3 regions of the Streptomyces sp. 2-1 genome follow, and region 2 is predicted to be linked to each of the others. Evidence: predicted binding sites of a transcription regulator. Region 2 holds the regulator's gene; each other region holds the start of a gene.
The links. Region 2 encodes HrcA, which represses chaperone genes, less so after heat shock. Its sites were predicted from a motif close to TTNGCACTCNGNNNNNCNGAGTGCNAA; they were not measured.
Positions count from the first base shown of each region.

Region 1 (5,300 bases), 2.8 Mb from region 2:
CCGCACCTCGTCGAGCAGGGCGCGGCCCTGGTCCGTGAGCAGGGAGGCGAAGGCGGAGAGGGGATCGAGGTCGTTCACCGCCCCATTGTGGGCCAGTCGGTGGACGGGACGCGGTCGCCGGATGTGTCGAGGGCTTGTGAGGGGTGTGACCTGTGAGGATCCGGGTTCATGCGACTTGTACGACAAAATGACGGAAATGATGTCAATGGCGGCTCAGGGGGTGCCCGCTCAAGGGCGCGGGGAACTGCGCGACAAGCCTCCACCGTCCGGCAGGTCGCAATCCGGCCGTCCCGCGCGGCACGCACCGCTCTCGTCCTGCTGACGGTCACCGCACTGGCGGCCGGCTGCGGAGAGGCAACATCCACCACCGCCGAGCCGGCCGCAGGCCAACAGCTCCTGAAGGCCCCAGCGGCCCGGGCCATGGAGGCCTACGCCACCAAACTCCGCCAGGAGCAGCGCGCCCGCGCGACGGCGGCAAAACGGTGGGGCCTGGCCAAGCCCCCTCTGCCCGCACCCCCCGCCCCCAAGAAGAAGCCCGGCATCGGCACCCGTAAAGGCTTCGAGGTGGACGACCACGAAGGCCTGCCACCCGTCTTCACCACGATCCCCACCAAGGACAAGGTCGTCTTCCTCACCATCGACGACGGCGCCGAGAAGGACCCGGCGTTCCTGCGGATGATGAGCGAACTGAAGATCCCGTACACGGCCTTCCTGAGCGACTACCTCGTCAAAGAGGACTACGGCTACTTCAAGAAGATGCAGGACAGGGGCGTGGTCCTGAACAACCACACCCTCAACCACCGCTATATGCCGAACCTCTCCTACGAACGGCAGAAGCAGGAGATCTGCGGGATGCAGGACGTGATCGAGAAGCGCTACGGCAAGCGGCCGACCCTCTTCCGCCCGCCCTTCGGCAGCTACAACGAGAACACCCTGCGCGCGGCCAGGGCCTGCGGCATCAAGGCGGCCCCGCTGTGGAACGAGGAGGTCTTCGTCGACCGCTGGGACTACCGCGAGCTGGACCGGGACCTCCATCCCGGAGACATCGTTCTCAGCCATTTCCGCGGCAAGGAGCACTGGAAGGGCACGATGCCCGACATGGTCCGCCGCTTCCTGAAGCTGGTCACGGACAAGGGGTACGCGGTGGCGCGCATCGAGGACTACCTGTGATGAAGCGGCCGGCCGCCGCCGCGGCACTGCTCGCGGGGCTGGTCTGCCTGGCCGGCTGCGCCCAGTCCGTGGACCCCATCGAGCGGCTGGGCAAGAAGGCCGCGGAGAAGGTACGCACGTACGGGCCCACCGAGCACCCGTACCGCCGCTGGGGTCTGACCGCCCCGCTCGCCCCGGCGCCGAAGCCGCCCGACCGGCGGCCCTCCGCCCGCACCGCGGGGCCGGGTCTGCCGCCCGTCGTCGACCGCGTCGCCACCCGCGACCGGGTCGTCTTCCTGACCTTCGACGACGGTGCCGAGAAGGACCCGGGGTTCGTCGACATGGTCCGTGAACTGCGGCTGCCGGTCACGATGTTCCTCACGGACAGTGTGGTCGGGCCGGGGTACGCCCACTTCGGGCGGCTGCGCGCGGTCGGTGCGAGCGTGCAGAACCACACGCTCGATCACCCGTACCTGCCGGGCCTCCCCTACGCCGGCCAGCGCGCCGAGATCTGCGGCCAGCAGGAGAAGCTCAAGCAGCGCTTCGGAATCCGCCCGCGGCTCTTCCGCCCTCCCTACGGCGACTACAACTCCGACACCGTGCAGGCCGCCGCCGACTGCGGGCTCGCCGCCATCGTCCTCTGGCACGATGCCGACCGCCTCCGCCCGGGCGACATCCTCCACTGCCCCGAGGGCCGGAACGGTACGACCCTCACCCGAACAACCGCCAAGACCCTGAACCGAGCCCAGGACCAGGGCTTCACGGTGGCCCGCCTGGAGGACTACCTCTAGGGATTCTTCGCCCCCGCCGCCCCTACCCATTCCCGTCCCTTACTCAGGGGCTCCGCCCCCGAACCCCCGCTCCTCAAACGCCGGAGGGGCTGAAGATTTCGCGGGCTGGGAGGAAGACTTCGAGGCTGCGCTCAAGGCTCCGGGGCTGCGCGCAACACTTCGGGGCTGGGCCGAAGACTTCGGGGGCCGGCCTGAAGATTTCGGGGCTGGCGGAAGACGTCGGGGGCTGGCGGAAGACTTCGAGGGCTGGGCTGAAGATCTCGGGGCTGGTCTGAACGTGCCGGGGGCAGGGCCGAACTTCTATGGCCCGGTCCAGGCGCATCTCAGCCCGTCCGGCGTTTGAGGACGAGGCCGTTCAGGCCGATTGCGGGGGTCTGGGGGCGGCAGCCCTCAGGGGCGTTCACCCCGGTTCTGGGCGCCGAACACCCCCTGACCGCCGGAGGCAACTGGCACTCCGCTTGACCGAGTGCTAATCGCAGTCATAGTCTCAGGCCTGGCACTCACCGCAGGAGAGTGCCAATAGCGACGGGCAGGTCCGGCACCCGCGACGACGGATCCACCTGGTCGCCACCTCAGACAGTTAACCCCGTGAGATCTCCGAAGGGGGAGGTCGGATCGTGACGACCACCAGCTCCAAGGTTGCCATCAAGCCGCTTGAGGACCGCATTGTGGTCCAGCCGCTCGACGCCGAGCAGACCACGGCCTCTGGCCTGGTCATCCCGGACACCGCCAAGGAGAAGCCCCAGGAGGGCGTCGTCCTGGCCGTCGGCCCGGGCCGCTTCGAGAACGGCGAGCGTCTTCCGCTCGACGTCAAGACCGGCGATGTCGTGCTGTACAGCAAGTACGGCGGCACCGAGGTGAAGTACAACGGCGAGGAGTACCTCGTCCTCTCGGCTCGCGACGTGCTCGCGATCGTCGAGAAGTAATTCACCCGGCACCACCAGCATTCCCGGCATTACCAGCATTGCAGTGAACTGCGCCCCTGGCCCCCGCGACCTTATGAAGCCGGGCGTCGGGGGCGCAGTTCGTTTCACCCACGTTTTCCGAGAGGGCTGAACCGCTCCCATGGCGAAGATCCTGAAGTTCGACGAGGACGCCCGTCGCGCCCTCGAGCGCGGCGTCAACAAGCTTGCCGACACGGTCAAGGTGACGATCGGCCCCAAGGGCCGCAACGTCGTCATCGACAAGAAGTTCGGCGCACCCACCATCACCAACGACGGTGTCACGATCGCCCGCGAGGTCGAGATCGACGACCCGTACGAGAACCTCGGCGCCCAGCTGGTGAAGGAGGTGGCGACCAAGACCAACGACATCGCGGGTGACGGTACGACCACCGCCACCGTGCTGGCCCAGGCGCTCGTCCGCGAGGGCCTGAAGAACGTCGCCGCCGGCGCGTCCCCCGCCCTCCTGAAGAAGGGCATCGACGCGGCCGTCGCCGCGGTCTCCGAGGAGCTCCTCGCGACCGCGCGCCCGATCGACGAGAAGTCCGACATCGCCGCCGTCGCCGGTCTGTCCGCCCAGGACAGCCAGGTCGGCGAGCTCATCGCCGAGGCGATGGACAAGGTCGGCAAGGACGGTGTCATCACCGTCGAGGAGTCCAACGCCTTCGGTCTGGAGCTGGACTTCACCGAGGGCATGGCCTTCGACAAGGGCTACCTGTCGCCGTACTTCGTGACGGACCAGGAGCGCATGGAAGCCGTCCTGGACGACCCGTACATCCTGATCCACCAGGGCAAGATCTCCTCCATCCAGGACATGCTGCCGCTGCTGGAGAAGGTCATCCAGACCAACTCCTCCAAGCCGCTGCTGATCATCGCCGAGGACGTCGAGGGCGAGGCCCTGTCGACCCTGGTCGTGAACAAGATCCGCGGCACGTTCAACGCCGTCGCCGTGAAGGCCCCCGGCTTCGGTGACCGCCGCAAGGCGATGCTCGGTGACATGGCCGCGCTCACCGGCGCCGAGGTCATCGCCGAGGAGGTCGGCCTCAAGCTCGACCAGGTCGGCCTCGACGTGCTGGGCACCGCCCGCCGCGTCACCATCTCGAAGGACGACACGGTCATCGTCGACGGCGGTGGCGACACCGGTGCCGTGGCCGGCCGTGTCAACCAGATCAAGGCCGAGATCGAGAACACCGACTCCGACTGGGACCGCGAGAAGCTCCAGGAGCGCCTCGCGAAGCTGGCCGGCGGCGTGTGCGTCATCAAGGTCGGCGCCGCCACCGAGGTGGAGCTCAAGGAGAAGAAGCACCGCCTTGAGGACGCCATCTCCGCGACCCGCGCCGCGGTCGAGGAGGGCATCGTCTCCGGTGGTGGCTCCGCGCTGGTCCACGCCGTGAAGGTCCTCGAGGGCAACCTCGGCAAGACCGGCGACGAGGCGACGGGTGTCGCGGTCGTCCGCAAGGCCGCCGTCGAGCCGCTGCGCTGGATCGCCGAGAACGCCGGCCTGGAGGGTTACGTCATCACCTCCAAGGTCGCCGAGCTCGACAAGGGCCAGGGCTTCAACGCCGCGACCGGCGAGTACGGCGACCTGGTCAAGCAGGGCGTCATCGACCCGGTCAAGGTCACCCGCTCCGCCCTGGAGAACGCCGCCTCCATCGCCTCCCTGCTCCTCACGACCGAGACCCTGGTCGTCGAGAAGCCGGCCGAGGAAGAGGGCGACGCGGGCCACGGCCACGGTCACGGCCACTCTCACTAGGCGCAAGCCGCTTCCGGGCGGCCCGAGGGGGCGTACGTCCCTTTGAGCGCCCGGCGAAGGCCCGGTTCCCCGTCGCGGGGGACCGGGCCTTCGTGCTGCCGGGCTCTCGTGCCGTCGCCGCCGCACTCGGCCCGGCGCGGTCAGATCTCCAGCTGGTCCAGCACCCCGAGCTGGTCCATCAGCCCCAGCCGGTCGTACTGCCACCACCCCTCGACGATCTTGCCGTCCTCGCGGCACCGGTGAATGGTCATGCCGGTCATGGTGACCTTCTTGCCACTGCCCGGGATCCCCATGAAGTCACCCTTGTGGGTGCCGTTCCAGGTCCAGCGCGTACAGACCCGGTCGCCGTCGGAGATCTGGTCCTCGATGGTGAACATGAAGTCGAACCCGGCCCGCCACATGTCCACCTCGCGGCGCATGGCGTCCATCCCGATCACGTCCTGCTCGTTGGACGGATCGTGGTCGTGGTAGTTCTCCGCGACGGTCTCGTCCCACGACGGCAGCGTGCCCCTCCCGGCGAGCAGTCCGAAGAGATTACGGACGCTGGCCTTGTAGAGCCGCTCGTCCCGCACCACCTCGAGATCCGTGAACGTCGGCATCTCGTCACAGAGCGCCACCATCTCCCGGAAGATCCGGTCGGTCTCCGGAAGGTTCGAGTTCCGCATC
Region 1 is NZ_CP183383.1:6,758,372-6,763,671, forward strand. It holds gene ACN20J_RS29915 (THUMP-like domain-containing protein) at 1-78, opposite strand, end outside; gene ACN20J_RS29920 (polysaccharide deacetylase family protein) at 169-1,170, shown strand; gene ACN20J_RS29925 (polysaccharide deacetylase family protein) at 1,170-1,940, shown strand; gene groES (co-chaperone GroES) at 2,558-2,866, shown strand; gene groL (chaperonin GroEL) at 3,006-4,634, shown strand; gene ACN20J_RS29940 (ester cyclase) at 4,775-5,300, opposite strand, start outside.
Region 1: groES (co-chaperone GroES) is a predicted target of HrcA. The motif match lies at 2,387-2,413, and genes of this name have one in related genera.

Region 2 (5,300 bases):
GCCTGCACGATCGGGAGTGGGAAGAGATCGGTCAGCGCGGAGGACATGACGGCATGTTGTCACGTCCTCCGTACAAGTCCGAATCCGGCCTTCCCTCGGGCATAAGCCACGGGAATCAGACCGCGGGGAAGGTTCTTCGCCCCCGCCGCCCCTACCCATTCCCGTCCCTTTTCGGGGGCCAGCCCCCGAACCCCCGCTCCTCAAACGCCGGAGGGGCTAAATACATTGCGGCCCGGGCCGAACCTCTATAGCCCAGTCCAGGCACATCTCAGCCCGTCCGGCGTTTGAGGACGAGGCCGTCCAGGCCGATAGCGGGGGTCTGGGGGCGCAGCCCCCAGGAACGGGATGGGACGGGTAAGGGCGGCGGGGGCGAAACAAACCCCCAGCGCAAACCCTCATCGCCCGTTGAACGCGTCCTTCAGTCTGGAGAACAGCCCCTGCTGCCCGGGTTGAAACTGACCCGTGGGCCGCTCCTCCCCCGAAGCTGCGCGAGCTCGCGCAGCAGCCGTTCCTGCTCGGGATCAAGCTTGGTCGGCGTCATGACCTCGACATGCACGATGAGATCACCACGCCCGCCACCACGAAGGTGCGTGATGCCCCGCCCGTGCAACGGAATCGACTGCCCGGACTGCGTGCCCGGACGGATGTCGACCTCCTCCATCCCGTCGAGCGTCTCCAGCGGCACCTTGGTGCCGAGGGAGGCCGCGGTCATCGGGATGGTGACCGTGCAGTGCAGGTCGTCACCGCGCCGCTGGAAGGTGGAGTGCGCGACCTCGTGGATCTCGACGTACAGGTCACCGGCGGGACCACCACCGGGCCCGACCTCACCCTCACCCGCGAGCTGGATCCGCGTGCCGTTGTCGACACCGGCGGGAATCTTCACGGTCAGGGTCCGACGCGAGCGGACCCGCCCGTCACCGGCGCACTCGGGGCACGGCGTCGGAACGACCGTCCCGAACCCCTGGCACTGCGGACACGGCCGGGACGTCATGACCTGGCCCAGGAAGGACCGCGTGACCTGGGACACCTCACCGCGACCGCGGCACATGTCGCAGGTCTGCGCGGAGGTGCCGGGCGCGGCGCCCTCGCCACTGCACGTCGTACACACGACGGCCGTGTCGACCTGGATGTCCTTCGTGGTGCCGAAGGCCGCCTCGTCGAGGTCGATCTCCAGCCGGATCATCGCGTCCTGGCCGCGCCGCGTGCGCGACCGCGGGCCCCGCTGCGACGCCGTGCCGAAGAAGGCGTCCATGATGTCCGAGAAGTTCCCGAACCCGCCGGCGCCGAAGCCGCCCGCGCCCTGGCCGCCCGCCTGGGACAGCGGGTCACCGCCGAGGTCGTAGACCTGCTTCTTCTGCGGGTCCGACAACACCTCGTAAGCGGCGTTGATCTCCTTGAAGCGCTCTTGCGTCTTCGGATCGGGATTGACGTCCGGATGCAGCTCGCGAGCGAGCCGCCGGAATGCCTTCTTGATCTCGTCCTGGGACGCGTCGCGGCGCACGCCGAGTACGGCGTAGTAGTCCGTGGCCACTTACGACTCCGCCAGGATCTGTCCTACGTACCGTGCCACCGCTCGTACCGCTCCCATCGTTCCGGGGTAATCCATGCGCGTCGGGCCGACCACGCCAAGTTTTGCTACTGCCTCGCCGCCCGAACCGTAGCCGACCGAGACGACGGACGTGGAGTTGAGTCCCTCATGGGCGTTCTCGTGACCGATCCGTACGGCCATGCCCGAATCATTGACCTCACCAAGGAGTTTGAGGAGAACGACCTGCTCCTCAAGTGCCTCGAGGACGGGACGGATGGTGAGGGGAAAGTCATGTCCGAAGCGGGTCAGATTGGCGGTGCCGCCGATCATCAGCCGCTCCTCGGTCTCCTCGACGAGGGTCTCCATGAGGGTGGAGAGCACCGTCGCGACCGTACCCCGGTCGTCCGACTCGAAAGCGTCGGGGAGATCCTGCACCAGCTGCGGGACGTCCGCGAAACGGCGGCCCGCGATCCGGCTGTTGAGCCGCGCGCGTAGATCGGCCACAGAGGCCTCCCCGAAGGGCGCCGGGCAGTCCACCATGCGCTGCTCGACCCGGCCGGTGTCCGTGATCAGTACGAGCATGACGCGGGCCGGGGCCAGCGACAGCAGCTCCACATGACGCACGGTCGAGCGGGTGAGCGACGGGTACTGCACGACGGCGACCTGCCGCGTGAGCTGCGCGAGGAGCCGGACGGTCCGCCCCACGACGTCGTCGAGATCGACGGCGTTGTCGAGGAAGCTGTGGATCGCCCGCCGCTCCGGCGCGGTCATCGGCTTGACGCCCGCGAGTCTGTCGACGAAGAGGCGGTAGCCCTTGTCCGTGGGGATGCGGCCTGCGCTGGTGTGCGGCTGGGCGATGTAGCCCTCGTCCTCGAGCACGGCCATGTCGTTACGGACGGTCGCCGGGGAGACGCCCAGCCGGTGGCGCTCCGTGAGGGCCTTGGAACCGACCGGCTCCTCGGTGCCCACGTAGTCCTGGACGATGGCGCGCAGCACTTCGAGCCTGCGTTCACTGAGCATCGCGCACACCTCCAGCTGGTCTTCCCCGCGGTCTTCGATGCGGTCTCGATGCGGTCCTCGATCGTCCTCGATCGCCTTGCCTGGCACTCAGCGTGCGCGAGTGCCAGCATCCCCGGGCCAAGTGTACGGCCGGTAGGTGCGCCCCGGGCAAGGGCGGCCCTGCGATGTCACGACGACGTGTACGGGGCTGTCCCGCTCTGTCCCGACTACTGTCCGCGCACTTCACGGGGCCTGGAGCTAGCGTCGGCGTATGAGGGTGACTTGGGAAGAGGCCGGGTGGGAGGAACTGGGTCCGCGTGTGGGGCGCTGCCGGCTTCCGGTGTGGGACTGCACGGTGGGGCTCGTGGTGGGCGAGGGTGCGGCGCTCATGATCGACGCGGGGTCGGGGTTGCGGGAGGGCGCGCGGCTGCGTACGGAGGCGCAACGGTTGCTCGGGGGCGGGCGGGTCACCCATCTCGCGCTCACCCACCCGCACTTCGATCATGTCTTCGGCGCGGCGGCGTTCGCGGGGGTCGAGGTCTTCGGGGCGGTCGGCCTTGAGCGGGTGCTCGCCGACGGACGGGACGAGCTGCGGGCGGACGCCGTCCGCAACGGCGCCGACCCGGACGAGGCGGCCGAGGCGGCGGACCTCCTCGTCCGCCCCCGGCATCCCGTCTCCGGCGAGTGGACGCTCGACCTGGGCGGCGGAGTACAGGTCCTGCTGGCGAACGTGGGCCCCGGCCACACCGGCCACGACCTGGCGGTCCTGGTCCCCGGAAGCCCTGGAGCCCCCGGCCGCGGCCCCCATATGGGCTCTCCGGAGATCGTCTTCTGCGGTGATCTCGTCGAGGAGTCCGGCGAACCCCAGGCGGGCCCCGACGCCGTCCCCACCCGCTGGCCCGCCGCCCTGGACCGGCTGCTGGCCCTCGGGGGCGAGGACGCCGTGTACGTGCCCGGCCACGGGGCGGCGGTCGACGCCGGCTTCGTACGGGCCCAACGGGACGCGCTGGCACGGCGTTTCGGCGTGTCGTAGGGAGCTCGTGGGCGCGTCGCAGGATGCTCGTGAGCCTGCCGCAGGACGCTCGCGAGTCTGTCGCGGGTCGCTCGTCGGAGCGTCCTGGGCGGGCTGTCGGCGTGTCGCAGGGGGGCTCGGTGCGGCGGGCGGGGGCCTTCTCCTATCGTCATCCGAATGCGCCAGTACTCAGCGGACCTGACCCCTCCGTGGAAGAAGCCCAAGCCCGTGCCCGAGGTGGCGGCGGAGCCGGGGCTCGTGGTCGAGGAGCCCGGGACCGGGTTCTGCGGTGCCGTGATCCGCTGCGAGGCGGGGACGGTCACCCTGGAGGACCGCTTCGGCAAGCACCGGGTGTTTCCGCTGGAGCCCCGCGGGTTCCTGCTGGAGGGGCGCGTGGTGACTCTGGTGCGCCCGTCGTCCGCACCCGTACGCCCCAGTCGTACGGCTTCCGGTTCGGTTGCCGTGCCCGGGGCCCGGGCACGGGTCGCCCGGGCGGGGCGCATCTACGTCGAGGGGCGGCACGACGCGGAACTGGTCGAACGGGTCTGGGGCGACGACCTCCGGATCGAGGGCGTCGTCGTCGAGTACCTGGAGGGCATCGACGATCTGCCCGCCATCGTCGCGGAGTTCGATCCCGGGGCGGATGCGCGGCTCGGGGTGCTGGTCGACCATCTCGTGCCCGGCACGAAGGAGTCGCGGATCGCGGAGGCCGTGACGAGCGAGTACGCGCTTGTCGTGGGGCATCCGTACATCGACGTCTGGGAGGCCGTGAAGCCGGCGTCCGTGGGCATCCCCGGCTGGCCCCGTGTGCCGCGGGGGCAGGACTGGAAGACGGGGGTGTGCCGGGCCCTGGGCTGGCCCGACAACACGGGTGCCGCCTGGCAGCGGATCCTCGGCTCGGTCCGCTCCTACCGAGACCTTGAGCCGGAGCTCCTGGGCCGAGTGGAAGAACTGATCGACTTCGTCACGGCACCGGAGTGAGCGGGGCGGCCTTGGGGGCTTTTCTCGCCCCCGCCGCCCCTACCCATTCCCGTCACTACTCAGGGGCTCCGCCCCCGAACCCCCAAAAGACTGCGCAGTTCCCCGCGCCCCTAGGTTTTCAGGGGCGCGGGGAACTGCGCAGTCCAGCCACGACTCACCCGCACGCATTTCACCCCGCAAGCCCCACCACCCAGCCCGTCCGGCGCTTGAGGACGAGGCCGTTCAGGCCGATCTCCCCACCCACCCACGAGCAACCCACCCACCCCCGTCAGCCCCCGCCCACCTCTCAGCCCGTCCGGCGATTGAGGACGAGCGCGTTCAGCGCGATAGCGGGGGTCTGGGGGCGGCAGCCCCCAGGGACGGGACGGGTAGGGGCGGCGGGGGCGAGGAAACCCGGCGTCAGTCCACCAGGTCACGCACCACCCCATCCGCCAGCAACCGCCCCCGCAGGGTAAGCACCGCACTCCCGGCCTCGTACGGCCCAGCCTGGAGCAGGCCATCCGCCAGCGCCCTCCGAGACGCCGCAAGCCCATCCGCGTGGAGCAGCGCCAGCGGAACCCCCTCAAGGAGCCGCAACTCCAGCAGGATCCGCTCCACCCGCCGGTCCTCCTCGGACAGAAGCTCCCGCCCCGCCCCGGGCGACCTCCCCGCCGCCAGGGCCCCCGCATACGCCCCCGGATGTTTTACGTTCCACCAGCGAACACCCCCCACATGGGAGTGCGCCCCGGGCCCGGCCCCCCACCAGTCGGCCCCCCGCCAGTACAGCTCGTTGTGAAGGCA
Region 2 is NZ_CP183383.1:3,986,402-3,991,701, forward strand. It holds gene ACN20J_RS17590 (nitronate monooxygenase) at 1-47, opposite strand, end outside; partial or broken gene dnaJ (molecular chaperone DnaJ) at 396-1,531, opposite strand; gene hrcA (heat-inducible transcriptional repressor HrcA) at 1,532-2,548, opposite strand; gene ACN20J_RS17605 (MBL fold metallo-hydrolase) at 2,799-3,560, shown strand; gene ACN20J_RS17610 (DUF3097 domain-containing protein) at 3,717-4,520, shown strand; gene hemW (radical SAM family heme chaperone HemW) at 4,920-5,300, opposite strand, start outside.

Region 3 (5,300 bases), 2.2 Mb from region 2:
TTGCGTGCACAACCAAAACCAGAGCCAGAACCACAACTGAATACCGCTCATCCAGAGGGGCAGAGGGATACGGCCCGTTGAAGCCCCGGCAACCCTCCAGCCGGTCTCGTCCTGATCATCGTCGATCAGCGCAGCGAGGCTCCCGGCTAGGGAAGGTGCCAAATCCGTCTCACGGCGAAGTGCGTCGTGAGGAAGATGAGGAGAAAGGGCCTCGCCTCCATGGCTGCGCAGACAGTTGCAAGCACCACGAACTCCACCCCCGCCGCGAACTCCGTCGACCTCGGCCCGGCCGCCGCGCTTTCCTGCCGTGAATGCGGCCACCGCGTCCCGCTCGGTCCGGTCTTCGCCTGCGAGGAGTGTTTCGGCCCGCTGGAGATCGCGTACGACTTCTCGGCCTATGACGCCGAGGAGCTCCGCAAGCGGATCGAGGCGGGCCCCGCGAACATCTGGCGGTACGCGCCGCTGCTGCCCGTCCCCGCGGACGTGGCCGACAAGCCGAACATCAACCCCGGCTGGACCAAGCTCGTCCAGGCCGACAACCTCGCGCGCGAGCTGGGTGTCGACGCCGGCAAGCTCTTCGTGAAGGACGACTCCGGGAACCCGACGCACTCCTTCAAGGACCGTGTCGTCGCCCAGGCCATCGAGGCCGCCCGCGCCTTCAACTTCACGACCCTCTCCTGCTCCTCCACCGGCAACCTCGCCGGCGCGGTGGGCGCCGCCGCCGCGCGCGCCGGCTTCCGGTCCTGCGTGTTCATCCCGCACGACCTGGAGCAGGGCAAGGTCGTCATGGCCGCGGTCTACGGCGGCGAGCTCGTCGGCATCGAGGGCAACTACGACGACGTGAACCGCTTCTGCTCCGAGCTGATCGGCGACCCGGCGGGCGAGGGCTGGGGCTTCGTCAACGTCAACCTGCGGCCGTACTACGCGGAGGGCTCCAAGACCCTCGCGTACGAGATCTGTGAGCAGCTCGGCTGGCAGCTGCCCGACCAGCTCGTCGTGCCCATCGCCTCCGGCTCGCAGCTCACGAAGATCGACAAGGGTCTGCAGGAGCTGATCAAGCTCGGGCTCGTCGAGGACAAGCCGTACAAGATCTTCGGTGCGCAGGCCGAGGGCTGCTCGCCGGTGTCCGTGGCGTACAAGGCCGGGCACGATGTCGTACGGCCGCAGAAGCCGAACACGATCGCGAAGTCGCTGGCGATCGGAAATCCGGCGGACGGTCCTTATGTTCTCGATATCGCCCGGCGTACGGGTGGGGCCGTGGAGGACGTGAACGACGAGCAGGTGGTCGACGCGATCAAGTTGCTGGCGCGTACCGAGGGGATCTTTGCGGAGACCGCCGGTGGTGTGACGGTGGGGGTGGCGAAGAAGCTGATCGAGAACGGTCTGCTGGATCCGAGTCTGACCACGGTTGTCCTCAATACCGGTGATGGTCTGAAGACCCTGGACGCGGTTGCTTCCGACACGGGGCTGACCGCGACGATCCGGCCGAACCTGGATTCCTTCCGTGAGGCCGGGCTCGGCTAGTCGTTGTTCGCCGAAGACCGCGCAGTTCCCCGCGCCCCTGAATGGGCCACCCACTCCGACGGAGGTCTAACCCCATGAGCGTCAACGTTCGTATCCCCACCATCCTGCGCACCTACACGGGCGGCCAGGCCGAGGTTTCCGCCGAGGGTGGGACTCTCGGTGCGGTCATCGCCGATCTGGAGAAGAACCACGCCGGGATCTCAGCCCGGGTCCTGGACGACCAGGGACAGCTGCGGCGGTTCGTCAACGTGTACGTGAACGACGACGACGTCCGCTTCGAGCAGGGGCTGGAGACGGCGACGCCGGACGGGGCCGGGGTGTCGATCATTCCCGCCGTCGCCGGCGGCTGACCCGTCGGGAGCCGTGCCGAGGGCTGATCATTACCTTCGGTAACTGCCGTCACTGAGAGTTCATCGAATTGCCCCCTCCGTGAGAGAAGCGGAGGGGGCAATTCTGTATGGTTGAGCGCGGTACAGTTGGGGAACCTGCTTCGATCCGCACGCCGGGCGCATTGAGATCCCGCCCGAAGCCCGACAAGAAGTAGCCAAAGTGCCCCGCCTTTTTGAGCCTTTTATGGCATTCATGGGGCCCGACTTGCCCTGAATCTTCGTGAATTCTTCACATATTCCCGATCGGTCGTGCCCGGAATTCTCGTCGGATTGACCTGTTGCAGACGGCAGTTGGACGGATACATTCAGCCGCGGTCGACGCGTTCCGGCGCACACCCCCAACCGTTGGGGGGTGAGGTCTGACCCGGATCCGCGAAGTGCGGGTCTGTGCAAGGGCCAGTAATAGGGGAGTTAGGCATGGCTCAGGGCACCGTCAAATGGTTCAACGCGGAGAAGGGGTACGGCTTCATCGCGGTCGACGGTGGTGCGGATGTTTTCGTCCACTACAGCGCGATTCAGATGGACGGCTACCGCACCCTGGAAGAGGGTCAGCGGGTCGATTTTGAGATCTCGCAAGGCCAGAAGGGGCCGCAGGCGGACATGGTCCGACTGGCGACCGGCTGAAGCACGCGCCGACTTACTGCAGCGACGTTCTTCTTCCGAAGGGCTCGTACCCCACGGGGTGCGGGCCCTTCGGCACGCCCGGGCGCCGGTCCGCGCCGTCCGCGCCCCCTCTTCTCACTCTCTTCCCACCTGCTCCCACCTGCGGATCATCCTGAGCCGCTTGCACTCGCATGGGTCGAGTGCTAATCATTGGCGTTAGCACTCTGAAGGTGAGAGTGATAACGAGGACCGGGTCGGTGAGGCCCGCTGGCCAGGTGGGGCAAGGAACCACGAGGTCGGCAGGCCGTCCGTCGCGGGCGCGGGCGCGGTCCTGGAGATTCCACCCCAGTCCGGGAGGACCACTTCACATGGCCAAGATCATCGCGTTCGACGAGGAGGCACGGCGCGGTCTCGAGCGCGGGATGAACCAGCTCGCCGACGCCGTCAAGGTCACCCTTGGTCCCAAGGGTCGCAACGTCGTCCTCGAGAAGAAGTGGGGCGCCCCCACGATCACCAACGATGGTGTTTCCATCGCCAAGGAGATCGAGCTCGAGGACCCGTACGAGAAGATCGGCGCTGAGCTGGTCAAGGAAGTCGCCAAGAAGACGGACGACGTCGCCGGTGACGGTACGACCACCGCGACCGTTCTGGCGCAGGCGCTGGTCCGCGAGGGCCTTCGCAACGTCGCCGCCGGCGCCAACCCGATGGCTCTCAAGCGCGGTATCGAGAAGGCCGTCGAGGCCGTCTCCGGTGCCCTCCTTGAGCAGGCCAAGGATGTCGAGACCAAGGAGCAGATCGCTTCGACGGCCTCCATCTCCGCCGCCGACACCCAGATCGGCGAGCTCATCGCCGAGGCGATGGACAAGGTCGGCAAGGAAGGCGTCATCACGGTCGAGGAGTCCCAGACCTTCGGTCTGGAGCTCGAGCTCACCGAGGGTATGCGCTTCGACAAGGGCTACATCTCGGCGTACTTCGCCACGGACATGGAGCGTATGGAGGCCGTCCTCGACGACCCCTACATCCTGATCGCCAACTCGAAGATCGCCAACGTCAAGGACCTGCTCCCGCTCCTGGAGAAGGTCATGCAGTCGGGCAAGCCGCTGCTGATCATCGCCGAGGACGTCGAGGGCGAGGCCCTGTCGACCCTGGTCGTCAACAAGATCCGTGGCACCTTCAAGTCCGTCGCCGTCAAGGCCCCGGGCTTCGGTGACCGCCGCAAGGCGATGCTGAACGACATCGCCATCCTCACGGGCGGCGAGGTCATCTCCGAGGAGGTCGGCCTCAAGCTCGAGAACACGGGCCTTGAGCTGCTCGGCCGCGCTCGCAAGATCGTCATCACCAAGGACGAGACGACGATCGTCGACGGCTCGGGTTCGGCGGACCAGGTTGCCGGTCGCGTCAACCAGATCCGTGCCGAGATCGAGAACTCCGACTCGGACTACGACCGCGAGAAGCTCCAGGAGCGCCTGGCGAAGCTGGCCGGCGGCGTGGCCGTCATCAAGGCCGGTGCCGCCACCGAGGTCGAGCTCAAGGAGCGCAAGCACCGCATCGAGGACGCCGTTCGCAACGCGAAGGCGGCCGTCGAGGAGGGCATCGTCGCCGGTGGTGGCGTGGCCCTGCTCCAGGCCTCCTCGGTCTTCGAGAAGCTGGACCTGGAGGGTGACGAGGCGACCGGCGCCAACGCCGTGAAGCTCGCCCTGGAGGCCCCGCTCAAGCAGATCGCCGTCAACGGTGGCCTCGAGGGTGGCGTCATCGTCGAGAAGGTCCGCAACCTTCCCGTCGGCCACGGCCTCAACGCCGCGACCGGTGAGTACGTCGACATGATCGCCGAAGGCATCATCGACCCGGCGAAGGTCACGCGCTCTGCCCTGCAGAACGCCGCGTCCATCGCCGCGCTGTTCCTCACCACCGAGGCCGTCATCGCCGACAAGCCGGAGAAGGCCGCCGCCGGCGGCGCTCCGGGCGGCATGCCGGGCGGTGACATGGACTTCTGAGCCCCTGCGCAAGCAGCCAAGGCTCGGTGGTTCATAGCGGTACGCAGTACTTCGCAGTTCGCATTACGCAGTACTTCGCATTACGCGAACGAGGGCGGCACCCCATTCCAGGGGTGCCGCCCTCGGGCGTTTCCGCCGGTGTTCCGCCGACGTTCCGCCGACGGTGCCGTGATCAGGCGTTCTTGAACGCGTCCCGCAGGCGCATCTCGTTGTGGCCGTTGCCGTCGTAGTCGTCCGAGTACGTCAGCGCCAGACGGCCGTTCGCGGCCAGGGCCACGGCCGGGCCGCCCTGGCCCCCGCCGGTCACCACGTTCATCCGGGTGGGCACGAGCCGGTCGGTCGCGGTCCCGTCCGCGTTGAAGCCGCGGGCCCAGACGTCGTCCTGGCCGGCGTACAGGGTCGCGGGGTTGCCGAGGAACACGTCGAAGGCCTCCTTCCACGCCACGACGAAGCTGCCGTCGTCGGCGACCGCCACGTCGGCGTCGGCCTGATCGGAGATCGGCCGCTTGCTGTCGACGTAGGGGCCGCTTCCGGCGTCGTCCTCGGTGGTCCGCCGGTCGGCCGCCGCGGCGGCGCCCGCCGCCGAGAAGATGCGGTGCTGGATCCGCTGGTCCCGGACCAGGGTGCCGGTGCCGGTGGTGTACTCGTCCGTCCACGCCACCACGAACCGGCCGTCACCGGCCGACGCCAGCGCGGGCCTGGTCTGCTGCCCGTCCGTGAGCGAGTTGGCCACCTTGCGCGCCACGGCGAAGCCGCCCGAGGTGTTCAGCTTCGCCACCCCGATGTTGAG
Region 3 is NZ_CP183383.1:6,215,228-6,220,527, forward strand. It holds SAM riboswitch class I at 45-202, shown strand; gene thrC (threonine synthase) at 220-1,524, shown strand; gene ACN20J_RS27605 (MoaD/ThiS family protein) at 1,599-1,874, shown strand; gene ACN20J_RS27610 (cold-shock protein) at 2,331-2,537, shown strand; gene groL (chaperonin GroEL) at 2,885-4,510, shown strand; gene ACN20J_RS27620 (phospholipase D-like domain-containing protein) at 4,683-5,300, opposite strand, start outside.
Region 3: groL (chaperonin GroEL) is a predicted target of HrcA. The motif match lies at 2,733-2,759, and genes of this name have one in related genera.